Regions from separate parts of the Novosphingobium sp. 11B genome, predicted to be linked through region 1. Evidence: predicted binding sites of a transcription regulator. Region 1 holds the regulator's gene; each other region holds the start of a gene.
The links. The regulator LexA, encoded in region 1, represses DNA repair genes until DNA is damaged. The targets are predictions, from matches to a motif close to GTTCCNCNCTTGTTCT.
Positions count from the first base shown of each region.

Region 2: uvrA (excinuclease ABC subunit UvrA) is a predicted target of LexA. The motif match lies at 4,329-4,344, and genes of this name have one in related genera.
Region 3: ACYPYD_RS22235 (ImuA family protein) is a predicted target of LexA. The motif match lies at 3,529-3,544, and genes of this name have one in related genera.

Region 1 covers NZ_BAAILP010000332.1:53,123-62,359, forward strand. The annotation lists gene ACYPYD_RS27475 (citrate synthase) at 1-710, opposite strand, end outside; gene gltX (glutamate--tRNA ligase) at 722-2,173, opposite strand; gene ACYPYD_RS27485 (ComEC/Rec2 family competence protein) at 2,309-4,453, shown strand; gene lexA (transcriptional repressor LexA) at 4,502-5,194, opposite strand; gene ACYPYD_RS27495 (molybdopterin molybdotransferase MoeA) at 5,295-6,515, opposite strand; gene moaC (cyclic pyranopterin monophosphate synthase MoaC) at 6,512-6,997, opposite strand; gene trpC (indole-3-glycerol phosphate synthase TrpC) at 7,014-7,805, opposite strand; gene trpD (anthranilate phosphoribosyltransferase) at 7,816-8,808, opposite strand; gene ACYPYD_RS27515 (anthranilate synthase component II) at 8,805-9,237, opposite strand, start outside.
Region 2 covers NZ_BAAILP010000047.1:255-7,740, reverse strand. The annotation lists partial or broken gene ACYPYD_RS04105 (ABC transporter substrate-binding protein) at 1-347, shown strand, start outside; gene ACYPYD_RS04100 (FecCD family ABC transporter permease) at 344-1,309, shown strand; gene ACYPYD_RS04095 (ABC transporter ATP-binding protein) at 1,306-2,052, shown strand; gene ACYPYD_RS04090 (hypothetical protein) at 2,056-2,214, opposite strand; gene ACYPYD_RS04085 (septal ring lytic transglycosylase RlpA family protein) at 2,264-2,851, opposite strand; gene ACYPYD_RS04080 (hypothetical protein) at 3,196-3,585, opposite strand; gene ACYPYD_RS04075 (hypothetical protein) at 3,708-4,124, opposite strand; gene uvrA (excinuclease ABC subunit UvrA) at 4,356-7,259, shown strand; gene ACYPYD_RS04065 (hypothetical protein) at 7,367-7,486, shown strand, end outside.
Region 3 covers NZ_BAAILP010000247.1:62,553-68,315, reverse strand. The annotation lists gene ACYPYD_RS22255 (c-type cytochrome) at 1-366, opposite strand, end outside; gene ACYPYD_RS22250 (DUF3422 family protein) at 542-1,831, shown strand; tRNA gene ACYPYD_RS22245 (tRNA-Leu) at 1,936-2,022, shown strand; gene ACYPYD_RS22240 (glycosyl transferase) at 2,230-3,408, shown strand; gene ACYPYD_RS22235 (ImuA family protein) at 3,573-4,307, shown strand; gene ACYPYD_RS22230 (Y-family DNA polymerase) at 4,246-5,736, shown strand; partial or broken gene ACYPYD_RS22225 (PHP domain-containing protein) at 5,733-5,763, shown strand, end outside.

The sequences.
Region 1 (9,237 bases):
GTCGAGGTCGAGGCGTTCTGCTCGTGATCGGCGTGGAGGATGAAGATGCGGTCCATCGCCTTTTCGACCGCCGGAACCACCTCGTACTCTTCCGCGGGCACGCCGAAGGTCATGCGCAGGAAGTTGCCGGTGTAGCTCAGCTTGTTGTCCGGGTAGAGGAACGGCTGGCCGACCGAATACTTGTAGGCCATCGCCGCGATCGTTGGCATCTTGGCGATCAGGCGATGCGAGCTGATCTTGCGATGCTCGGGATCGGCGATGTCGGTCGAGTCGTGGTAGAATGCCGAAAGCGCGCCGACCACGCCGCACATGATCGCCATCGGGTGCGCGTCGCGGCGGAAACCGCGATAGAACGTCGCCAGCTGTTCATGCAGCATGGTGTGGCGCGTGATGGTGTTCTCGAACGTGGCGAGCTCATCCTTGCTCGGCAGTTCACCATTCAGCAGCAGGTAGCTCGTTTCCATGAACGAGGAGTTCTCGGCCAGCTGGCCGATCGGATAGCCACGGTGCAGCAGAACGCCTTCGTCGCCGTCGATGTAGGTCAGCGCCGACTCGCAGCTCGCGGTCGAGGTAAAGCCCGGATCGAACGTGAACGCGCCCGTCTGGCCGTAGAGCTTGCGGATGTCGATGACGTCCGGACCCACGCTTCCCTTGAGAACGGGATAGTCATGTTCCGCGCCGCCGACGCTCAGTTTAGCCTGATCACCCACCAATTATCTCCTTATGACTGCGACCCGGCGGGAACCTGAGCCTGCTCGCCGATGCGCGCGAGGCTCTCTTCCCGTCCGAGCAATACCAGTACGTCGAATATCCCCGGCGAGGTCGTCTGACCCGTCAGGGCTGCCCGCAAGGGTTGCGCGAGCTTGCCGAGACCCAGTCCCAGGTCTTCGGCCATTGCCTTCAGGTTGGCTTCCAATGCCTCGAGAGTCCAGTCGGCCTGGCCGGACAGGCGCTCATGGATCGCGGCGAGGCGCTCGCGCCCCTCGTCGGTCAGGAGCGCCAGCGCCTTCTCGCTCATGGCGAGCGGACGCTGGGCGAAGAGGAAGGCAGAGCCTTCTGCAAGTTCGTTGAGGTCCTTGGCACGGACCTTGAGCACGGGCATCGCGCGGACCAGCAGGTCGGCAGGCTCATCGCCGTCGACGCCATCGAGGCGCGCTTCGACGAGGCCCGCAAGCCGCACGTCGTCGGCCTCGCGCAGATAATGCCCGTTGAGATTCTGGAGCTTGGCAAGGTCGAAGCGCGAGGGGCTCTTGCCCACATCGACCATGTCGAACCATTCGATCGCCTGCTCGCGGCTGATGATCTCCTCATCGCCGTGGCCCCAGCCGAGGCGCAGCAGGTAGTTGAACACGGCCTCGGGCAGCAGGCCCATTTCGTCGCGATAGGCATCGACGCCCAGCGCGCCGTGGCGCTTGGACAGCTTGGCGCCGTCCGAGCCGTGGATCAGCGGCACGTGGCCGTAGACCGGCACGTCCCAGCCCATGCCGTTGATGACGACGAGCTGACGGAACGCATTGTTGAGGTGATCGTCGCCGCGCAGGACGTGCGTGACGCCCATGTCGTTGTCGTCCACCACCACGGCCAGCATGTAAGTAGGGGTGCCGTCGCCGCGCAGGATGACGAAGTCGTCGATTTCCTCGTTCTGCACGGTGACCGTGCCCTGCACGAGATCCTCGATCGTCGTCGAACCCTCACGCGGGGCCTTGACGCGCACCACCCAGGAACGGTCGGCCGGCCAGGTCGCGGGATCGGCATCGCGCCATTCGCTGTCGATGCGGAACGGGCGGCGTTCTTCCTGCGCCTTCTGGCGGCGCTCGGCGAGTTCTTCCTGGGTCAGGTAGCAGCGATAGGCGTGGCCGTTTTCCATCAGCTGCGCAGCGACTTCGGCATGACGGTCCGAGCGGGCGAACTGGAACACCGGGGCCTCGTCACCGTCGAGGCCGAGCCAGGACAAGCCGTCGAAGATCGCGTCGATCGCGGGTTCTGTCGAACGGGCGCGATCGGTATCCTCGATACGCAGCAGATACTTGCCGCCATGACGGCGCGCGAAAAGCCAGTTGAACAGTGCCGTACGAGCGCCACCGATATGAAGGTAACCGGTCGGCGAAGGAGCAAAGCGCGTTACGACGGCCTTCTTGCCAGTCGCTTCGCCCGATGCACTACCGCTTGCCATCTACCCGACCTTCCTGTCCTATTGGCGGCAATGGGGACCCACGCCGCAACTTGTGAAATTCTGCCTCCGGAAAGCCCCGGAACCGCTGCATTGCAGCATGGGCCATGGACCGCCAAGGGCCTCTTGTCGAGGGTTTTGGCAGTCGTCGAGCGATTTCTTTCCGGGGCGGAATTCGAACGCGCACCATGGGTGACGGTGGCCTTCGCAACCGGCATAATTGCGTGGTTTTGGCTGCCTTCGGCACCTGCCTGGGCAGGCCTTTGCGGCGCTCTTGTTGCAATTTGTGCAATTTGTTATGCATCCTTTCCCTTGCGCGTCGTTTACCCGCATCTCGGTCGGGCGTTGTCGCTGTTGCCGCTGGTGGTGGTTGCCGGTTGCCTCGTCGTCTGGGCGCGTTCCGAACTGGTGGGGCAACCCGCCATCGAGCGCCCACTATCGGGCAATTTCAGCGCGCAGGTTCTGGCGATCGAATCGCAGCCGGCCCTGGGACGCGACAGGTTGCTGCTGGCCATGCGTGACCCCCTGAGCGGCTTCGGCCATGACGCTTCGCCCGGCAACGCGATCAAGGTCCGGCTCAACGTTCCCGGCAAGGGATCGACGACCGGGATCGCGGTCGGCGATCTGGTGGCTTTCCGGGCACGGTTGATGCCGCCGGCGCCGCCCATGCTGCCCGGCGCCTACAACTTTGCGCGCACGTCCTGGTTCACAGGCATCGCCGCGAGCGGTTCGGTCACAGGTGAGGTGCAGGTCGTCCGGAAAGGCAAGCGAAGCGAGTGGGGATTGCTGGATATCCGACAATCTTTGACGAACCATATTCGCGCCCGCATCGGGGATGAACGCGCGGGCATTGCCGCTGCATTCGTCACCGGCGATCGCGGCGGCATTACGGAGGCTGACGACCAGGCCATGCGCGACTCGGGGTTGGCGCATCTGCTCTCGATCAGCGGCCTGCATGTCAGCGCGATGGTCGGGGCGGTCTATCTACTGGTCATCCGGTTGCTGGCGCTGTTCCCGTGGGTGGCCCTGAGGGTGAGGCTGCCGGTCGTCGCGGCCGGTGCGGGGGCCGCTGCAGGCGTCGCTTACACTTTGCTTTCCGGGTCGGAAGTTCCGACCGTTCGGTCCTGCATCGGCTCCCTCCTGGTCCTGATCGCACTGGCTTTGGGGCGGGAGCCCTTGTCCCTGCGCATGCTTGCGGTGGCGGCGTTCTGCGTCCTGTTGCTCTGGCCGGAGGCGGTGATCGGGCCGAGCTTCCAACTGAGCTTCGGCGCGGTCCTGGCGCTGATCGCCGTCAGTACGGCCAAGCCCGTGCGGCACTTCCTTGGACCGCGCGACGAAGGGCTTGCCATGACCGGGCTTCGCCATCTTGCCCTCCTGCTGCTGACGGGCGTGGTCATCGACCTCGCGCTCATGCCGATCGGCCTGTATCATTTCCACCGCGCCGGAGTGTATGGAGCGCTGGCCAACGTAGCGGCAATTCCGCTGTCTACCTTTGTCGTGATGCCTTTGCTGGCTTGTGCATTGGTCCTCGATATCGCCGGGCTGGGCGGGCCGGTCTGGTGGCTCGCCGGAATCTCGATAGACCTGCTGGTCGGCCTGGCCCGCTGGTTCGCGTCGAGACCGGGCGCTGTGAACCTGCTTCCCGGTACAGACACCTGGGCATTCCTGCTTTTCGTCGCGGGAGGTCTGTGGATGGGCCTTTGGAGCGGCCGCATTCGCTGGGCCGGGCTACCGATCGCCTCGGTCGGAGTGTTCTTGCTGGCGACCGCACCGGCGGCGGACATGCTGGTGTCCGGAGATGGTCGTCATGTCGGGCTGGTCGAAGATGGCGGGAAACGGCTTTACCTGCTTCGAAACAGCGAAAGCGGCTACGCCCGGGACAATCTCATGGAATTCGCCGGGATCGAGGCCGATCCGGTCACGTTCGACAAGTTCCCGGGTGCTCGCTGCAACCGTGATTTCTGCGCCTTGCCGGTCAGGCGCTCCGGCACCACGTGGCATGTGCTGGTTTCGCGGGGCCGCGATGCCGTTGCGGAACGGTCGCTCGCCGCTGCATGCGAACGCAGCGACATCGTCATATCGGATCGCTGGCTGCCGCGCAGTTGCAAGCCGCGCTGGTTCAAGGCAGATCGAGGATCGCTTGGGCAGACCGGCGGGCTGGCGGTATATCTGGGCAAGGCCCGTATCGATACGGTAGCCCAGACCCAAGGTGAACACGGCTGGTGGCGTCCCCGGCCTGTTCACCGTTACAGGAATGCTCCTGCGCCGCGCAAATCGCAGTAATTACCGGTTGCTGCTGCGCCAAGGCCTTCATGGCGCAGCGTGGCCGTGTCAGTTGTACCGTCGAAGCAGGCCGGCGAGCTTGCCTTGGACTTCCACTTCGTCCGCACCGTAAATCTGCGGTTCGTAAGCGGCATTTGCGGGATCCAACCGCACCATTCCCGCTTCGCGCCGAAGGTACTTGAGGGTCGCCTCTTCCCCGCGGATCAGGGCAACGACAATCTCGCCGTCGCGAGCGGCATTCGTGCGCTTCACGAGGGCGAAATCACCATCCAGAATGCCCGCCTCGATCATCGAGTCGCCGGAGACCTCGAGCGCGTAATGCTCGCCGGAGCCAAGCAGGGCGGCAGGGACAGGCAACATGGACTGTCCTTCGAGAGCCTCGATCGGCACACCTGCGGCAATACGCCCGTGCAGCGGGATCTCGATAACGTCGTTGGCGGCTTCGACGGAACGACGCGGCGTCTGCGGACGCGCCAATCCATCATTGCTGTTCGCTGCAGAAGGACGCAGGGCCTTGCTTCCCGTGTCATCGGCCTGGCGCAAGACTTCGAGCGCACGTGCACGGTTGGGAAGGCGGCGGATGAAGCCGCGTTCTTCCAGTGCGGAAATCAGTCGGTGAACACCGGACTTGGACTTGAGGTCGAGCGCCTCCTTCATCTCCTCGAAGCTGGGGGAGATGCCTGTCTCCTCAAGCCGGACCTGGATGAACCGGAGCAATTCGTGCTGCTTGCGCGTCAACATGTCGCTGCCTTCTCGTGACCTCCGAACCAGGCAAACCCTGATCGCGTTTGTTCTGGTAGTGAACATTGAGGGAACAATCAAGCAACCAATTGCCGATACTTCAGGCAATACCGCCGTTCTGGAGCAAGTATATCCGGACTTCTTCACCAGCCTGTGCCGGACCGGCCAGCGCCGACCGATCGACCAGCACGTTGCTTGCCGCCAGGGACGACAGGGCGCCGCTGTCCTGCAGCGGGCTTACCGTCACATTTTCTCCGTCCCACCAACCGCGCAGGAACTCGCGGCGGCGTCCGCTCGCGCGCAGCGGCATGGCCAGCCGGGCCGTCAGCCGCATGGGCAAGGGGCGCGCAGCCCCCTGCATCGCGCGCAGGACGGGGAGCAGGAAATGGTAAGCGGTGACGTAGCTGGAGACCGGATTCCCCGGCAGGCCCAGCACGATCTGGCGGCGTCCTGCCACGTCGCGGGTGGCGACTAGGATTGGTTTGCCGGGCTTGATCGCGACACGCCAGAAATCGATGCCCGCGCCCCAGCTTTCGAGTGCCGGACGAATGAGGTCGTGATCGCCGACCGAAGCGCCGCCGCTCGTTACGATGAGGTCGGCATCGGCGGATGCTTCGAAAGCGGAGGTTATTGCCTTGATCGTATCGGGCACCGGGCCGATACGCCGCGCATCCACGCCCAGCGAACGCGCCATGGCCGTCAGCATCGCGCCGTTGCTGGCGGGAATCTGGTGCGGTGCACAGCGCTCCGGATCGGAGGCGAGTTCGTCGCCGCTGTCGATCACGGTCAGGCGCGGTGTGCGATGCACGGGAAGGTGCGTATGGCCGGCCGCGATCGCCAGCGCCATCTGCGCGGGCGCGATGTGCAGACCAGCGGGCAGGACTTCCACGCCCTGGGCAAAATCCATCCCGCAATGGCGGATGTGCTTGTGCGCCGGTGCGGGCGGCTCGCCCGAGAGTATAAGGTTCGCGCCCTCGCGTGTCAGGTCTTCCTGGATTATGACGGCCGCCGCGTCGGGCGGCAGCATCGCGCCCGTCGAAATTCGGACTGCCTCTCCTTGCGAGAGCGGGCCGGCATAAGGATGCCCGGCGGCACTTTCACCGACGATCCTCCAGGGGCCGCGCAGGTCGCCTGCCGTGACGGCGTAGCCGTCCATGGCTGACAGATTTGCGGAGGGCTGCGTGCGTCTGGCGTGCAGCGGTTCAGCCAGGTAACGGCCGAGCGCGCCTTCGATGTCGACACGCTCTATCGACAGCGGGGTGACGAGCGCGAGGAGGCGAGCTTGTGCCTCCTCCAGAGAGAGCGGCGCGGAGCCGTTCATTCAGTCCATCCGTCCATCTTCCAATGGCCTGATTTACCGCCGATTTTCTCGACCAGGCGGATGTCTCCGATGACCATGCCCTTGTCGAGCGCTTTGGCCATGTCGTAAATTGTGACAAGTGCGATAGAAGCTGCTGTTATCGCTTCCATTTCTACCCCGGTGCGACCGGTCAGCGAAGCCTTCGCGATGACGCGGATAGCATTATCCTCGAAAGCGAAGTCGAGGTTTACGGCATCGAGCGGCAGCGGGTGGCACATGGGGATGAGATCGGCCGTACGCTTGGCCGCCATGATGCCGGCAATGCGCGCGGTTCCCAGCACGTCACCCTTCGGAGCATTCCCGGCGCGGATTGCGGCAAGGGCATCCGCGCTCATGGAAATGCGCCCGGCCGCCACGGCGATGCGCTGCGTCTCGGCCTTGGCGCCAACGTCGACCATGCGCGCGTTGCCGTCCGGGTCGATGTGAGTGAGGGACTTGTTCATCGCGAACCCATGGCGTTCAGGCTCCGGTGAGCAGGGCGCGTGTCGCCGCCTCGATATCGTTCTGGCGCATGAGGCTTTCGCCGACGAGGAATGTCCGGGCGCCGCACGAGGACAGGCGTACCAGATCGGCATGGACGTTGATGCCGCTTTCGCTCACCAGCAGCGTACCTTCCGGCGCCAGCGGGGCGAGGCGCTCAGTCGTGCCGATATCGGTGGCGAAACGTCGCAGGTCGCGGTTGTTCACGCCAATAAGGCGCGATTTCAAAAGACTTGCACGCTCTATCTCAGGTTCGTTGTGAACTTCGACGAGGCAGTCGAGGCCTCGCTCGATCGCAGCGGCTTCGATTTCCGCCATCAGTACGTCGTCCAGTGCGGCGACGATGATGAGGATGGCATCGGCACCGATCGCGCGCGCTTCGGCGACCTGCCAGGGATCGACCATGAAATCCTTGCGGATCACCGGAAGGCCGCAGGCGGCGCGGGCCTGGATGAGGAAATCCTCGTGGCCCTGGAAGTAGGGAGCATCAGTGAGCACGGACAGGCACGCGGCGCCGCCCCGCTCATAGGCGACCGCGTGCTGTGATGGCTGGAAGTCGCTTCTGATCAATCCTTTGGAAGGCGATGCTTTCTTGATTTCTGCAATCAAGGCGTAGCCGGTCGCGGCTTTGGCGCGCAGTGCCGCCTCGAAGCCGCGAGGGGGCGTCTGCATGGCAGCGCGGGCGTCGAGATCGGCGATCGTGGCCAGCGGCTTGCGGGCGGCGACCTCCTCGCGCTTGGTATCGCAGATTTCGGTAAGTTTATCGGACATGGAATCCTCGTCAGGCACGGGTTGCCGCGATCCAGCAGTCGAGCAAAGCCTTGGCGAGGCCCTTGTCGATCGTTTCTGCCGCTTCTTCGACGCCCTCGGCCCAGGTGTCCACTTCACCGGCCACAAGCAGCGCGCCTGCGGCATTGAACAGGACGGCGTCGCGATAGGCGCCGGGAGCGCCCATCAGCAGGTCGTTGAGGGCACGGGCGTTGTAGGCGGGGTCGCCGCCGCGAATGGCATCGACTGCGGCCGTCGGTAAACCGGCATCCTGCGGAGCGACGCGGCGCATCGACAGTTCCCGGCCGCGAATATCCGCGACTTCGTTGCCGCCTGCGAGGCTCAACTCGTCGAGGCCCTCATCACCGGAAATGACCATCGAGTGCTCGGTGCCAAGCCGCAGCAGGGCATCGGCGTAGATCGGCACATAAGCCGGGCGTGCGATGCCGACTAGCTGGCGCGAGACTTGCGCCGGGTTCGCCAGCGGCCCCATCAGGTTGAAGATCGTGCGGCGGCCTAGCGACTTGCGCAGCGGCATCAGCCGACCCATCGTCGGGTGGTGGCGCGCGGCGAACAGGAAGCCGATGCCGATTTCGGCGAGCGTGGATTCTGCAGTCTCGACGGCGCGGTCGAGGTTCAGCCCCATCGCTTCGAGGGTATCGGCGGCGCCCGCTTTGGAACTGGCAGCGCGGTTACCATGCTTGGCGACGGGGACGCCCGCAGCCGCGACCACCAGAGAAACGGCGGTCGAGACGTTGAGGGTGTGGAAGCCGTCGCCGCCGGTGCCGCAGACGTCGATGGCGCCTGCGGGCGCCTTCACCGGGATCATCCGCTCACGCATGGCGCGAGCCGCGCCCGCGATTTCGCTGGCGGTCTCGCCGCGATCCGACAAGGCGACGAGGAACTCGGCGATTTCGGATTCGGGCATTTCGCCGTCGAGGATTGCGGCGAAGGCTGCCTGGGCCTCGTCCTCGGCGATCGGGTGGAGAGGGTCGGGAAGGGTCATGCGCTCAGACGTTCCGGCAGTTTGGCCTCGATACCGCAAGTACGCAGGAAGTTCGCGAGCATGGCATGGCCGTGCTGGGTGGCGATGCTTTCCGGGTGGAACTGGACGCCGTGGATCGGCAGGCTCGCATGGCGGAAGCCCATGACATGGCCGTCGTCCGAGCGGGCGTTCACCACCAGCGTCTCAGGGATATCCTCGACGATCAGCGAGTGATAGCGCGTCGCGGTGAAGGGCGAGGGCAGCCCGGCGAAGACTCCGGTGCCGTCATGCGTGACAGGAGAGGTCTTGCCGTGCATCAGCCCGCCGCGCACGACCTTGCCGCCGAAATACTGGCCGATCGACTGATGGCCGAGGCACACGCCGAGGAGCGGCATCCCCGCGTCCGCTGCCGCGCCGACGAGGTCGAGGCTGATGCCCGCCTCGTTGGGG
Region 2 (7,486 bases), on a different contig from region 1:
ACCTGCCGCTGGAACGCGTGGTGGCCGATCCGCCGCGCGTGGTCTTCACCGTGGGTTCGCCCGCCGGCGAGGAGGACCGGATGCTGCGTCATCCCGCTCTCGCCAAAGTCCGGGGCATGATCCGCGCGCCGCTCGACCGTTCGTTGATCTGGTGCGGCGGGCCGACCGTGCCCAAGGCACTGGCGCGGTTCGCGCAAGTGCGGCGATCTCTCGATAACCCCAGGTCCCGAGGTCATCTCGGGCCCTTCGACAAGCTCAGGGTGAGCGGGGATGAGGGGAATCGCACAAGCTCCGCTCATGCTGAGCTTGTCGAAGCACCCGGCACAACGGCAGACCTTCATCCATGAACTGCCGCCTGATTCCGATCCTCGTCGTCCTGCTCGCGCTCGCCGTGCCGCTGTCGCTGCTGGCGGGGCGAGTGTGGATCGATCCCTTTGCGTCCGACACGCACAATGCCTCGGTTATCCTGCTGTACTTGCGCCTGCCGCGCGCGTTGCTGGCGCTGATCGTCGGCGCCGGACTTGGCGGGGCGGGGGCGGCGATGCAGGGCTACTTGCGCAATCCGCTCGCCGATCCGGGCCTGTTCGGCATCGCGCCGGGCGCGGCGCTGGGTGCAGTGCTGAGCTTCTGGACCGGCTATGCCGCGTCGGTCTGGCTGCTGCCGGTCTTCGCTCTCGTCGGCGCGGGCGGGGCGATGGCGCTGCTGGCGTTGATCGCGGGGCGTGAGGCGGGCGTCGCACTGTTCACGATGGCGGGGCTGATGATCTCCAGCCTGGCGGGGGCGCTGACGAGCCTTGCGATCAGCCTTTCGCCCACGCCGTTCGCGATGAGCGAGATCGTGACCTGGCTGATGGGCGCGCTGGCCGACCGTTCGTGGCGCGAGGTCGTCATTGCCGGGCCGTTGACGCTGCTGGGACTCGGCGTACTGCTGGCGGCCGGGCGGGGGCTCGACGCGCTCACACTGGGCGAGGCGGCGGCCCGTTCGCTGGGCTTCGAGCCGAGGCGGCAACAGGCGCTGATGATCGCGGGCGTGGGCCTGACGGTGGGCGCGGCGGTTGCGGTGGCGGGTGTGATCGGCTTCGTCGGACTGATGGTGCCGCATCTCGTCCGGCCGCTGACCGACCGGCGGCCGTCCTCGCTGCTGGTGCCGAGCGCGCTGGCGGGGGCACTCCTGCTGCTCGTTGCCGATGCCGGCTGCCGCGTCCTCCCGCTTGCGGGCGGAGAGCTGCGGCTGGGGATTGCGCTGGCGCTGATCGGCGCGCCGTTCTTCCTTGCGCTGCTGCTGCGCATGCGGCGGGGGCTGGCATGACCGGGACGCTGAACACGGTGGGGCTCGGCATCGCGGGACGGCTGCGCGACCTGACGATGACCATCCATGCGGGGGAAGTCACTGCGATCTGCGGGCCGAACGGCGCGGGCAAGTCGACGCTGCTGTCCTGCCTGGCGGGACTGGTGGAGCCCGATACCGGCGTTGCCGCGCTGGGCGGGCGAGTGATGCATGCGGTGCCGCCGCGGGAACGCGCGCAGTGCATCGGCTATCTTCCGCAAACCCCCGAAGTGGCGTGGGACGTCACGGTCGAAGTGCTGGTCGGGCTCGGTCGCCTACCCTGGCAGGATACAGGGACGGGCGGTGGGCGGACCGCGATCGATGCCGCGATCGCGACGATGGACCTCGAGGCATTCCGGAAACGGCCCGTCTCGCAGCTGTCGGGAGGTGAGCGGGCGAGGGCGCTGATGGCGCGGGTGCTGGCGACTGGCCCGGCCTGGCTGCTGGCGGACGAGCCGCTGGCCAATCTCGATCTCGGCCATGCGCTCGCATTGATGGGGCGCCTGCGCGAGCAAGGCCGCCAGGGCCGCGGCGTGGTGCTGGTCCTGCACGACCTGGCAACCGCGATGAACTACGCCGATCGCGTCATGGTGCTGCACGAAGGACGGATCGCCGCTGACGGAGAGCCCGGCCACGCCTTGTCCGAAGACGTCATCCGGAACGTTTGGGGCTGTCCGGCCCGCTGGTTGGGCGAGCCGGGAGCGCGTGCGCTTTCGCTGGGGTGAGCGTCAGCTTTCGACGAAGTGGCCCTTCGACCAGATGCGCATGGGCTCTTCGCGCTTTTCCGCTTCGCGCTGGTGCATCTCGCGCTGGCGGTCGAACAGCAGCGATCCCGTGCCACGGGCGAAACGGCTGCGACGGAACGGAATTTCGGCGCCTGAAGTCATCATCTCTCTCCTTTGGAGAGATAACGCGCAGCGCTTGCGTCCGGTTCCCTCAGCGCGTGCCGACGCCGCGCGCGAACTGTTCCTGCAGATTGGACAGCGTGCGGGCCGGGACCGGGGCGAGCGACCTGGCGGTCTTGCCCTTGCGCAGCGCGGCGCGGTCCTTCTCGTCGGGCTCGATGGCGCGGACCCGCACCGCCGCCTTGCCCTGCGTGCGGATGCCCAGTTCCTCCGCTGCGCCGCGCGAAAGGTCGATGATGCGCGCGCTCTCGCCATACGGGCCGCGGTCGTTGATACGCACGATGATGCGCCTGCCGGTGTCGAGCGAGGTGACTTCCACATAGGCGGGCAGGGGCAGCGTCTTGTGCGCGGCGGTGATCCAGCCGGGGCGGAAGCGTTCTCCGTTGGCGACCTGGTTGCCGCTTTCCGAACCATACCACGTCGCATAGCCGAGCATGTCGTAGCCGGGCTGCGCGGCGGGAGTATAGGTTACGCCGCGCACCTTGTAGGGAGGGCCGATGCGGACGGGCACGTCGCTGACGGGGCGGTACTTCACCCCGCCGCCGCATGCCGCGAGCATGGCGACGAGGGACAGAACGGCAATGTTCCGTAAGGGGGCGCTGCGGATGAGGCCGGGCATGGCGGGCAGACTAGGACGTGAACTCATAAACAGCACCATCGAGGTTTGAGGCAAAATGGCTCAGCGCAAGGAGGCAGGGCGAAGGAATATGTCGATATTTCAAGGCCTGTCGACGCGGCGCTGGGCCTTTTTGGTCAAATCCCTTCGGGACGCCGGAATGGCTTCCATCTCGAACCGAAGCGGCCTTGGAAGGGCAACCAGCCCTTCCGGCGGACGCTTCCGCCCGAGTTGTTCGCCATTCCGGCGCCTCGATGGTGCTGTTTATGAGTTCACGTCCTAGCCCCCGAGCGTCCGTGCTCCAATGCGGGGGCGGGCTCTTTCCACAAGGATGGCCGTATCCGGTCTTACCGCGCGCAGTGCTCGTAATAGCCCGCGCGGCACGCGGCGACGTCCTCGCGCCATTCGCGCATGTCGTGCTCGTAACGGCGGCGCTCTTCGGCATAGTCGGCGCGCGCGGCGTCATAGTCACGACGATCGGCAGCGTAATCGCCTTGGTCCGCATCGGGGTGAGCGCGCGCCGTATCGTAGTCGCGCCAGCCTTGCGCATAACTGGCGTCGCGCCGGCGCACGTAGTCCAGCTGCTCGCGGTTGAGGCGGCGGATGGTCGCGGCGTCGCGGGCGACGGCGTCCGGCGTCATGGACGGATCGCGCGGATCGTCGGCAAGAACCGGCGCGGCGAAGCCTGCCAACAGCAAAAGCGCCACCACGCGCCCGAACAGCCCGAAAGCCCCCATTTTCCTGAATCCCCTGAGCCTGATCGGCGCACCCGACAGGCGCTATCTGCCTTCAGAATCGCGGGGATGCAAAGGGCTTGCGACGGGCGGTTCGTCGCGGGGTGAAGCCTCGGCGGAAGCGGTCAGCGCCCGCCGGAGCCGGGAGCCTGCGGATCGGCGGGGCACTTCACGGCATTGCCGTTCCAGCACGCCGGGTTCCTGACTTCCCACTGCTTGCGGTCGGCGCGGTAGTCCTGTTCCACCGCATCGTGCCGGTCGAGCGTCGCGTCGTAAGCGGCGGCATCGCGGGCGGTCTTCATGTCGTTGAGGGCGAGCGCGGCGTCGTATTGGGACCGGCTGGCCTCATTGCGGGCGAGCTGTTCCTGCGCGGCGGCGGCTTCACGGGCGTTCAGCATCTGTCGCCGTGCTTCGGGATTTCCCGGCTCCGGCGCGCTGGCGGCCGGTTTCCCGGTATCCCCGGCCATGACGGCGGACGGTAGCATGAATGCGACGGCCGCTGCGGCGGCGATCTTCGGTGCGAGTTTGCGCATGGCGCGCATGGCGTTCTCCTCAAACTGCGAGGCCGCACGAATGCGGCGCTGGGTCGAAACGCAAAACGTGCGGGGGCCTTGCGGGTTTCCCGTCCGCCCCCGCGCAGCCCCGGCTCGTCGCAGCGCGGGATCATCCAACGCCCGGGAACGCCCTTGCCCTTGGCGCGCTGTGCCCCATCTATGGGCAAACCGCCCGGCGCCTCTTGAATGGCGCGAACAAATCTGGAACATACCGCCTCCATGAGTCTCACCCACATCACCGTGCGCGGCGCGCGCGAGCACAACCTCAAGGGCTTCGACATTGCGCTCCCGCGTGAGAAGCTGATCGTCATCACCGGGCTGTCGGGCTCGGGCAAGTCGAGCCTCGCCTTCGACACGATCTATGCGGAGGGGCAGCGCCGCTATGTCGAGAGCCTCTCGGCCTATGCGCGCCAGTTCCTCGAGATGATGCAGAAGCCGAACGTCGAGCATATCGACGGCCTCTCGCCCGCCATCTCGATCGAGCAGAAGACCACCAGCCGCAATCCGCGTTCGACGGTGGCGACGGTGACCGAGATCTGGGACTACATGCGCCTGCTGTGGGCGCGCGTGGGCATTCCCTATTCCCCCGCCACGGGTCTTCCGATCGAGGCGCAGACCGTCTCCAACATGGTGGACAGGGTGATGGCGCTGCCGGAAGGCACGCGCCTCTACCTGCTCGCCCCCGTGGTGCGCGGCCGCAAGGGCGAATACCGCAAGGAACTCGCCGAGTGGCAGAAGGCGGGCTACACCCGCGTGCGCATCGACGGCGAGTTCTACGCCATCGAGGACGCCCCCGCGCTCGACAAGAAGTACAAGCACGACATCGAGGTCGTGGTGGACCGCATCGCGGTGAAGGAGGGCATCCAGACCCGCCTTGCCGACAGCTTCGAGCAGGCCCTCAAGCTGGCCGAAGGGCTGGCCTATGCCGACATGGCCGACGGCAACGTCCCCGGCCGCGAGGAAGAGGAGCAGGGCAAGAACCTGAAAGGCGCCGGCCTGCCCGCCAACCGCATCGTCTTCTCCGAGAAGTTCGCCTGCCCCGTCAGCGGCTTCACCATCGAGGAGATCGAGCCGCGCCTGTTCTCCTTCAACGCCCCGCAAGGCGCCTGCCCGGCCTGCGATGGCCTTGGCGAGAAGCTGCTGTTCGACCCGCAGCTGGTCGTGCCGAACGAGCACCTGACGCTCAAGCAGGGCGCGATCGTGCCCTGGGCCAAGTCCAACCCGCCCAGCCCCTACTACATGCAGGTGCTCTCCAGCCTGGCCGCGCACTTCGGCTTCAACCTGACGACGCCGTGGGACGAACTGCCCGGCGAGATCAAGCTGGTGATCCTCTACGGCACCGGCGGCAAGGCCGTGCCGCTCACCTTCAAGGACGGGCGCAAGGAATACACCGTCAACAAGGCGTTCGAGGGCGTCATCGGCAACCTCAACCGCCGCATGCTGCAGACCGACAGCGCCTTCATGCGCGAGGAACTGTCCAAGTACCAGACCGCGCAGCCCTGCGAGACCTGCGACGGCAAGCGCCTCAAGCCCGAGGCCCTCTCGGTCAAGATCGCCGGCAGCGACATCGCCGACGCCGCGCGCCTCTCGGTGGCGGACGGCTTTGCGTGGTTCGGGCAGCTGGAAGGCAAGCTCACCAACCAGCAGCAGCAGATCGCCAAGGCCATCCTCAAGGAGATCAACGAGCGCCTCGGCTTCCTCAACAACGTCGGGCTCGACTACCTCAACCTCGACCGCACCTCGGGTACGCTGTCGGGCGGCGAGAGCCAGCGCATCCGCCTGGCCAGCCAGATCGGCTCGGGCCTCTCGGGCGTGCTCTACGTGCTCGACGAGCCCAGCATCGGCCTGCACCAGCGCGACAACGACATGCTGCTCGAAACCCTCAAGCGCCTGCGCGACCTCGGCAATACCGTGATCGTGGTGGAGCATGACGAGGACGCCATCCGCACCGCCGACTATCTGGTCGACCTCGGCCCCGGCGCGGGCGTCCACGGCGGGCAGGTGGTTGCCGAAGGCACGCTCAAGCAGGTGCTCAAGAGCAAGGAAAGCCTCACCGCCCAGTACCTCAACGGCACCCGCCGGATCGAGGTGCCCAAGGAACGTCGCAAGGGCAACGGCCACTTCGTCACCGTCGAGAACGCCCGCGCCAACAACCTGACCGGCGTGACCGCGAAGTTCCCGCTCGGCACATTCTGCTGCGTGACCGGCGTGTCCGGCTCGGGCAAAAGCTCGCTCACCATCGACACGCTGCAGGCCGGCGCCTCCCGCCAGCTCAACGGCGCGCGCGTGATCGCGGGCGCGCACGACAAGATCACCGGCCTCGAAAAGTGCGACAAGGTGATCGAGATCGACCAGTCCCCGATCGGCCGCACCCCGCGCTCCAACCCCGCGACCTACACCGGCGCCTTCACCCAGATCCGCGACTGGTTCGCCGGCCTCCCCGAATCCGAAGCGCGCGGCTACAAGCCCGGCCGCTTCAGCTTCAACGTCAAGGGCGGACGCTGCGAAGCCTGCCAGGGCGACGGCCTCATCAAGATCGAGATGCACTTCCTGCCCGACGTCTACGTGACGTGCGAGGAATGCCACGGCAAACGCTACAACCGCGAAACGCTGGAAGTGAAGTTCAAGGGCATGTCCATCGCCGACGTGCTCGACATGACGATCGAGGACGCCGAAGAATTCTTCAAGGCCGTCCCCCCCATCCGCGACAAGATGCACATGCTGAACGAGGTGGGCCTCGGCTACGTCAAGGTCGGCCAGCAGGCGACGACCCTGTCCGGCGGCGAGGCGCAGCGCGTGAAACTGGCCAAGGAACTGGCCCGCCGCTCCACCGGCCAGACGCTCTACATCCTCGACGAACCCACCACCGGCCTCCACTTCGAAGACGTGCGCAAACTCCTCGAAGTGCTGCACCGACTGGTCGACCAGGGCAACTCGGTGGTCGTGATCGAACACAACCTCGACGTCATCAAGACCGCCGACTGGATCATCGACATGGGCCCCGAAGGCGGCGTCCGCGGCGGCCAGATCGTGGCGGAAGGCACGCCCGAAGAGGTGGTGAAGGTCAAGGGCAGCTTCACCGGAAGCTACCTCAAGCCCCTGCTGGGAAGCTGGGCGAAGTAGCAAGTCCGTCGTCCCGGCGAAGGCCGGGACCGCTGGCCGTCTTTAGGCGTGAGGTAGGTGAAAGCCCCCGGCTTCCCTGCGGCGCATCTGACGGTTACAATCGCGCCATGCCGTTCAAGACGCTCAAGACCAAGCGCGCGCCGCTGACACTGGAAGAACTGGCGGCCTCTATAGAGCGTCGCAAGGCGGAATGGCGTGCCCGCGAAGAAACAGTCATCGACATGGCT
Region 3 (5,763 bases), on a different contig from region 1:
CGCGTCCTTGAGGCCGGGGAAGCTCATGCGGTTGCCGGGGACCAGCGCGCGCGGATTCTCCAGCCACTTGTCGAGCGTGGCGTCGTCGAGCGTCAGGCCCGACTTCTTCACCGCGTCCGAGAAAGCGAATTTCCCCTGGCCCATCTTATGGCCATAAGTCCCGAACAGGTTCGGGCCGAGCTTGTCGGGCGCGCCCTTGGCAACGTTGTGGCATACCGCGCAGCGTGCGAACGAGACCGGCGGCGCGGCCGGAGCGGCGGGGGCGGCCTCTGCGGTCGATGTCAGCGCGGCCTGTCCGCCGAAGCAGGCCACCAGCGCCAGCGCTCCCGCAGCGGCGAGGCCCATGCGCTTCTGCCTGATGTTCATGTCATGTCTCCCGTTATGCCTGTCCTGTGGCCTGTCGCTTTCGCACGGGGCATGGCGGGTCGATATTGGACTTTGGACCGGGCCGATATTCGACCAAGCGGCATCGTACCAAGGGTCACTTGTCCGCCTCCGCCCCGCAGGCGCAGTCTGGCGCCGGGCAAAAGGGGGAGCGGACTTGCTGAACGAGCACAAACTGCGCCGCATGGTAGTGAGCGAGATGCACTTGCGACGCTGGCCTCTGGTCCGCGCGCCGGCCTCGATCGTGCAGTTCGTGCGTGTGCTCGATGCCGCCGACCGCGAGGAGGAACTGGCGGCGATGCGCGCGCTGCCTTCGGCCGGGCCGATAGAGCCGTGCAGTCGGCCTCGCCATCTTTCCGGGACCCTCGCGCCGGGGCTCGCCTTCACATGGGAGCGGCACAGCGAGGCGAGCACGACGACGCTGTTCGTGACCGGCGGCGCGGCGATTCGGCCCGCTCTCAGCGATGCGCTGGCATGGGCGGGGAGCCTGCCGGGCAAGGTCATCCGGGCCTCGCGCGTGCAGCTGGTCGAGGATGAGGCGGCGGCGCTGGCGCTGCTGCCCGAACTCGGCTTCGCGGCGGACGACCTCGTCACCTGCTACATCGGCGATGCGCCCGGAGAACGGCAGGCGCGGATCTGGTCGGACTTCCGGCTGCGCGAGGACGGCTTCGGGGTGATTCTCGCGGCGGCGTGCGGGATGGCGCCCATTGGCGGGGGCGGTGCGCTCTCGCGCACGGTGCAGCGGCTGCAGGAGTTGGGCAACTACCGCAACCTCGCGCTGCTCGGCCTGCCTGTTGCGCGTGAGGGCTGGCGCGCGCTCGACCGGATCGAGGCGATGCTGGGCGAAACCAACCGCGCCGTCGCCCGCCCCGAAGTCACCGACGATGATCTGCTGGAGGACGTGACCCGCCTCTCGATGGAACTGGTGGCGCAGGCCAGCGCCTCCGATTTCCGCATGAGCGCGACCGCCGCCTACGCCACCATCGTCGAGGAGCGGCTGGCCGAACTCAACATCGCCGCGATCCCGGGGCAAGTCTCGCTGGCGGACTTCACCCAGCGCCGCTTCCTGCCCGCCGTGCGGACCTGCGCCGCGCATCGCCGCCGGGCCGAGCAGCTGTCGCAGCGCACGTCGCAGGCACTGGCGCTGCTGAGGGTGCGAATCGAGACGCGAATCGAGAACCAGAACGGCCTGCTGCTCGCCTCGATGGAGCGCAGCGCCTCGCGTCAGTTGCGCCTGCAACAGCTGGTGGAGGGGCTCTCGGTCGTCGCGGTGAGCTACTACGCGCTTGGCCTGATCGCCAAGGTACTGGAAGGCGTGGAGGAACTGGGCCTGAGGATTCACGCCCATGTGGGCACCGCGCTGCTGGCTCCGCTGGTGCTTGCGGGGGTGTGGCTGGCCATCCACCGGATGAAGCGGCGCATTCTCGGTCCGGAGGAAGGAAAATGACGCAGGATGAAAATAATCTGCAAGACTCACTTGCCGGGTCCGGATTCGTGCGCTAGTGGCGCGCTCCTGCCCCGGAGCGGATGCAAATCCAGCTCCAAGATTTAGCGGTCGTGGCGGAATTGGTAGACGCGCAACGTTGAGGTCGTTGTGGGCGAAAGCCCGTGGAAGTTCGAGTCTTCTCGACCGCACCAGGCAGTATTCGAACAGCACTGATCATGGCCTTCGGGCTCCCCTCGCAAGAGGGGGATCTGCTGTTCGTATCCTTTTTCGACCAGAAGCATCTGCCTGCGGCGACCGGGATTATCCCCGACGCCGGCCATCGCCGAGTTCGGACGGACATGGGCAAATCTGCACGAATGTTCCAGAGTCGCTCCACATCACTGCTGTAACGAGGCGCAATGCCCTCCCGGAACGTCCATTCCCGTATCCACGTGCTTGCCATCGGCGGCGCGCATCAGTTCGGCCATATCGTGCCGGTCGCCTGTGAGCTTGCCCGCCGTCATCCGGGGCAGGTACGCCTGTTCGTTTCCGCCGAGGCCGAAGTGGCGGCGGCCATGGCCTATGCAGGGCAGGGCGCGGCGCCCGAGATCGTCGTCATGCGCCTGCCCGCCGTCACTGCGCTGCTGCCGGCCTCGATGCACAAGTTCGTGCGGCTTACGCTCTGGGCGATGCGGCTGCGCGATGCGGCGGTGATCCTCTGCGCCGAGCGGACCTCCACCATGCTCAAGCGCCTGCCGGGGGATTGCCCGCCGATCCTTCACATCCCCCACGGAGCAGGCGACCGCGCGGTCGGTTTCGAGCCGCGCTTCCGCCTGTTCGATCACGTCATGCTGGCAGGTCGCAAGGACCGCGATCGCCTCGTTGAAGCGGGCTTCGTGAGAGCGCAGGACTGCACCGTCACCGGCCCGGTCAAGCTGGCCGCCGTGCTCGATAATGCGCAGGCCCGGCCGCCGCTGTTCGACAACGCGCGGCCGACGATCCTCTACAACCCGCACTTCTCGAAGAAGCTCTCCTCGATCGAGGCGTTCGGGCGGGGGCTGATCGCGGCAGTGGCGGCGGACGGTCGCTACAACCTCGTCGTCGCGCCGCACGTGCGGCTGGCGAAGCGATGGTCGGCGGCGAAGCGGCGCGCGTGGGAGGCGCTGGCGATCCCGGGGCAGGTGATCGTCGACCTCGGCTCGGCGCGCAGCAACGACATGACATATACGCTGGGCGCGGACCTCTACGTGGGCGACGTCAGCAGCCAGGTCTACGAATTCCTCGTCCGCCCGCGCCCGTGCCTGTTCGTCGATGCCAAGGGCGTCGACTGGCAGGACAGCGAGGACTACGCGATGTGGCACTTCGGCGAGGTGATCGCCCCCGACGCCGACCCCGTCGCCGCGATCGAGCGCGCCTTCGCGGCGCACGGGGACTACGTCCAGCAGCAGCGCGAGCGCATGACCTACACCATCGACGGCATCGCGTGGCTGGCTGACGGCACGCCGACTTTCGGCACGCGTTGCCCGGTGCGCGAGGCGGCAGACACGGTGGAACGGTTCGCGGGACTGAGAATGAAGGCAATCGCGGCAATCGCTTGACCCCCAATTAGCGCGATTATCCACCTATCCTCGTCATCCCCACCTTCGCGGGGATGACGGGATGTGCTTACGGCCTTTCCGGCGGGGATCGAACGGCGGTGTGGACCTGCCTCCAGAATGGGAACATAAGAAGAACATAATTCCCGATTCGTAAGGCCCGTCCCATGTCCCGCCCTCAGGCCCCCGCCTGTATCGAAGATCCGCCCCCGGGCACGCTCCCACGCCTCGCCCGGGCGCAGCTGCACGAGGTCCATGCAGAGGCCGAGGACTGGGCCTCGGCGCTGGCTTTCGCCTTCGGCATGGTGGACGCAGAGAAGGCGCGCCCCGTCCTCCTGCTGCGCCCCCGCCGCAAGGGCGCGGGTTTCGTGCCGTGCGGGGAGGGGCTGCGCGCGCTTGGCGTGGACCCGGCGCGGCTGGTGATCGTCGATGCCCGTAATGATGCTGCCCTGCTGCGCGCGGGGCTGGACGCGGCGCGCAGCAGCGGTCCGGCGGCGGTACTGATGGAAAGCTGGGGGGCGATGCGCGAATACGACCTCGTCGCCAGTCGCCGCCTGATCCTTGCGGCGGAAGGCTCGCGCATCCCGGTGGTGATCCTGCGCGGGGATGCCGAGCCGCGCTCCAGCGCCGCACATACCCGCTGGACGGTTTCCAGCGCCCCCTCGACCCCGCTGGAGATGCGCGCGCCGGGGGCCGCGACGCTGCTCGTCGAACTCGTACGCAGACGCGGCGGCCCGGCGGGGCAGCGCTGGCGGCTGGAATGGAATGAAGACCATGGCGGTTTCCGCGAACTCCCCCTCGACACCCGGCCCAGCACCGAAGAGCGCGGGCCGCCGCTACCTGGCACTGTGGTTCCCCTTTCTGCCGTGCGAGCGCGCGCGCCGCTCCGGCGTACTGCCTGACACAGACGCCCCGCAGGCTCTCGTCGCGCGCGATGGACAGGCGCTGCGCCTCGCTGCCGTGGACGTGACCGCGATGCGGCAGGGCCTGTCTTCCGGCATGACCCTCGCCGATGCGCGGGCGCGCAGCCCGGACCTTGCCACCGCGCCGCACGATCCCATCGCCGACGCGCGGGTGCTGGAGCAGCTGGCGGGGGCGATGATCGCCTTTACCCCGCTCGTCGCGCTCGATGCGCCCGATGGCCTGCTGCTCGACGTCACCGGCTGCGCGCACCTCTTCGGCGGGGAGGAGGCGCTGGTGCGCCGCGTGGTGAAGGATGTCGGTCCGACTACCCGCCACGCCCTCGCGCCTCACTCTGCCGCCGCCCGTGCGCTTGCCCGCTTCGGTGGGAAGGACGACGTTCGCACTCTTCCGGTCGCCGCGTTGGAACTGGACGAGGGCGCGCTTTCCGGTCTGCGCCGCGCGGGCCTCGAGACGCTGGGCGATCTTGCCGCGCGGCCGATGGCGGGGCTGGCGGCGCGTTTCGGGGAGCTTGCGGTCAGCCGCCTACGCGCCATTCTGGGAGAGACCGGCAGCCCGGTCATCCCCGTGCGCCTGACCGAGCCGATCCGGCTGGAGACGCGCTTTCCCGAACCGCTGGGCCGCACCGACGATGCGCTGGAGGTGGTCGAGGACATGCTCGCGCAGGCCGGGCGCACGATGGAGCAGCGCCAACTGGGCGGGCGGCGCTGGGCGGTCACGCTCCACCGCAGCGACAACCAGCGGCGGCGGCTGGTGGTGGAGACGGGCCTTGCGGTGCGCGATCCCGCCGCCGTCATGCGCCTGCTGCGCGAGCGGATCGACACGCTTTCCGACCCGCTCGACCCCGGCTTCGGCTTCGATGCGATCACCCTGGCGGTGCTCCACGCCGATCACCTGCCCTCGCGCCAGATCCTGCTTGAGAGCGGCAAGGAAGAAAACGCCGATAATGTTTCGGCGCTGGTGGACCAGCTCAGCGTGCGGCTGGGCGAGGACAGCGTGCGCCGCCTGATCCCGCGTGACCGCCACTTGCCCGAGAAGGCGCAGGCGCTGGTTCCTGCGCTGCGCCTGCGAGGCGCCCCATGGCCGGAGCCCGAAGACATGCCGCCCCGCCCGCTGCTGCTACTCGATCCGCCGCAACCGGTCGAGGTGATCGCCGGTGTCCCCGACAGCCCGCCCCAGCGCTTCCGCTGGAAAGGCCGCCTCCACGACGTCACGCTGGCCGAGGGGCCGGAGCGGATCGGCGCGGAATGGTGGCTGAAACGCGGCGGCCACATGCCCGGTGCTGCGGGCGAGACGCGCGACTACTACCGCATCGAGGACGGCGCGGGCCGCCGCTACTGGATCTTCCGCCACGGCCTGTTCAGCGAGAAGCCCGACCCGCGCTGGTATCTCCACGGCCTGTTTCCGTGAACTTCGCCGAACTGGTCACCGCCACCA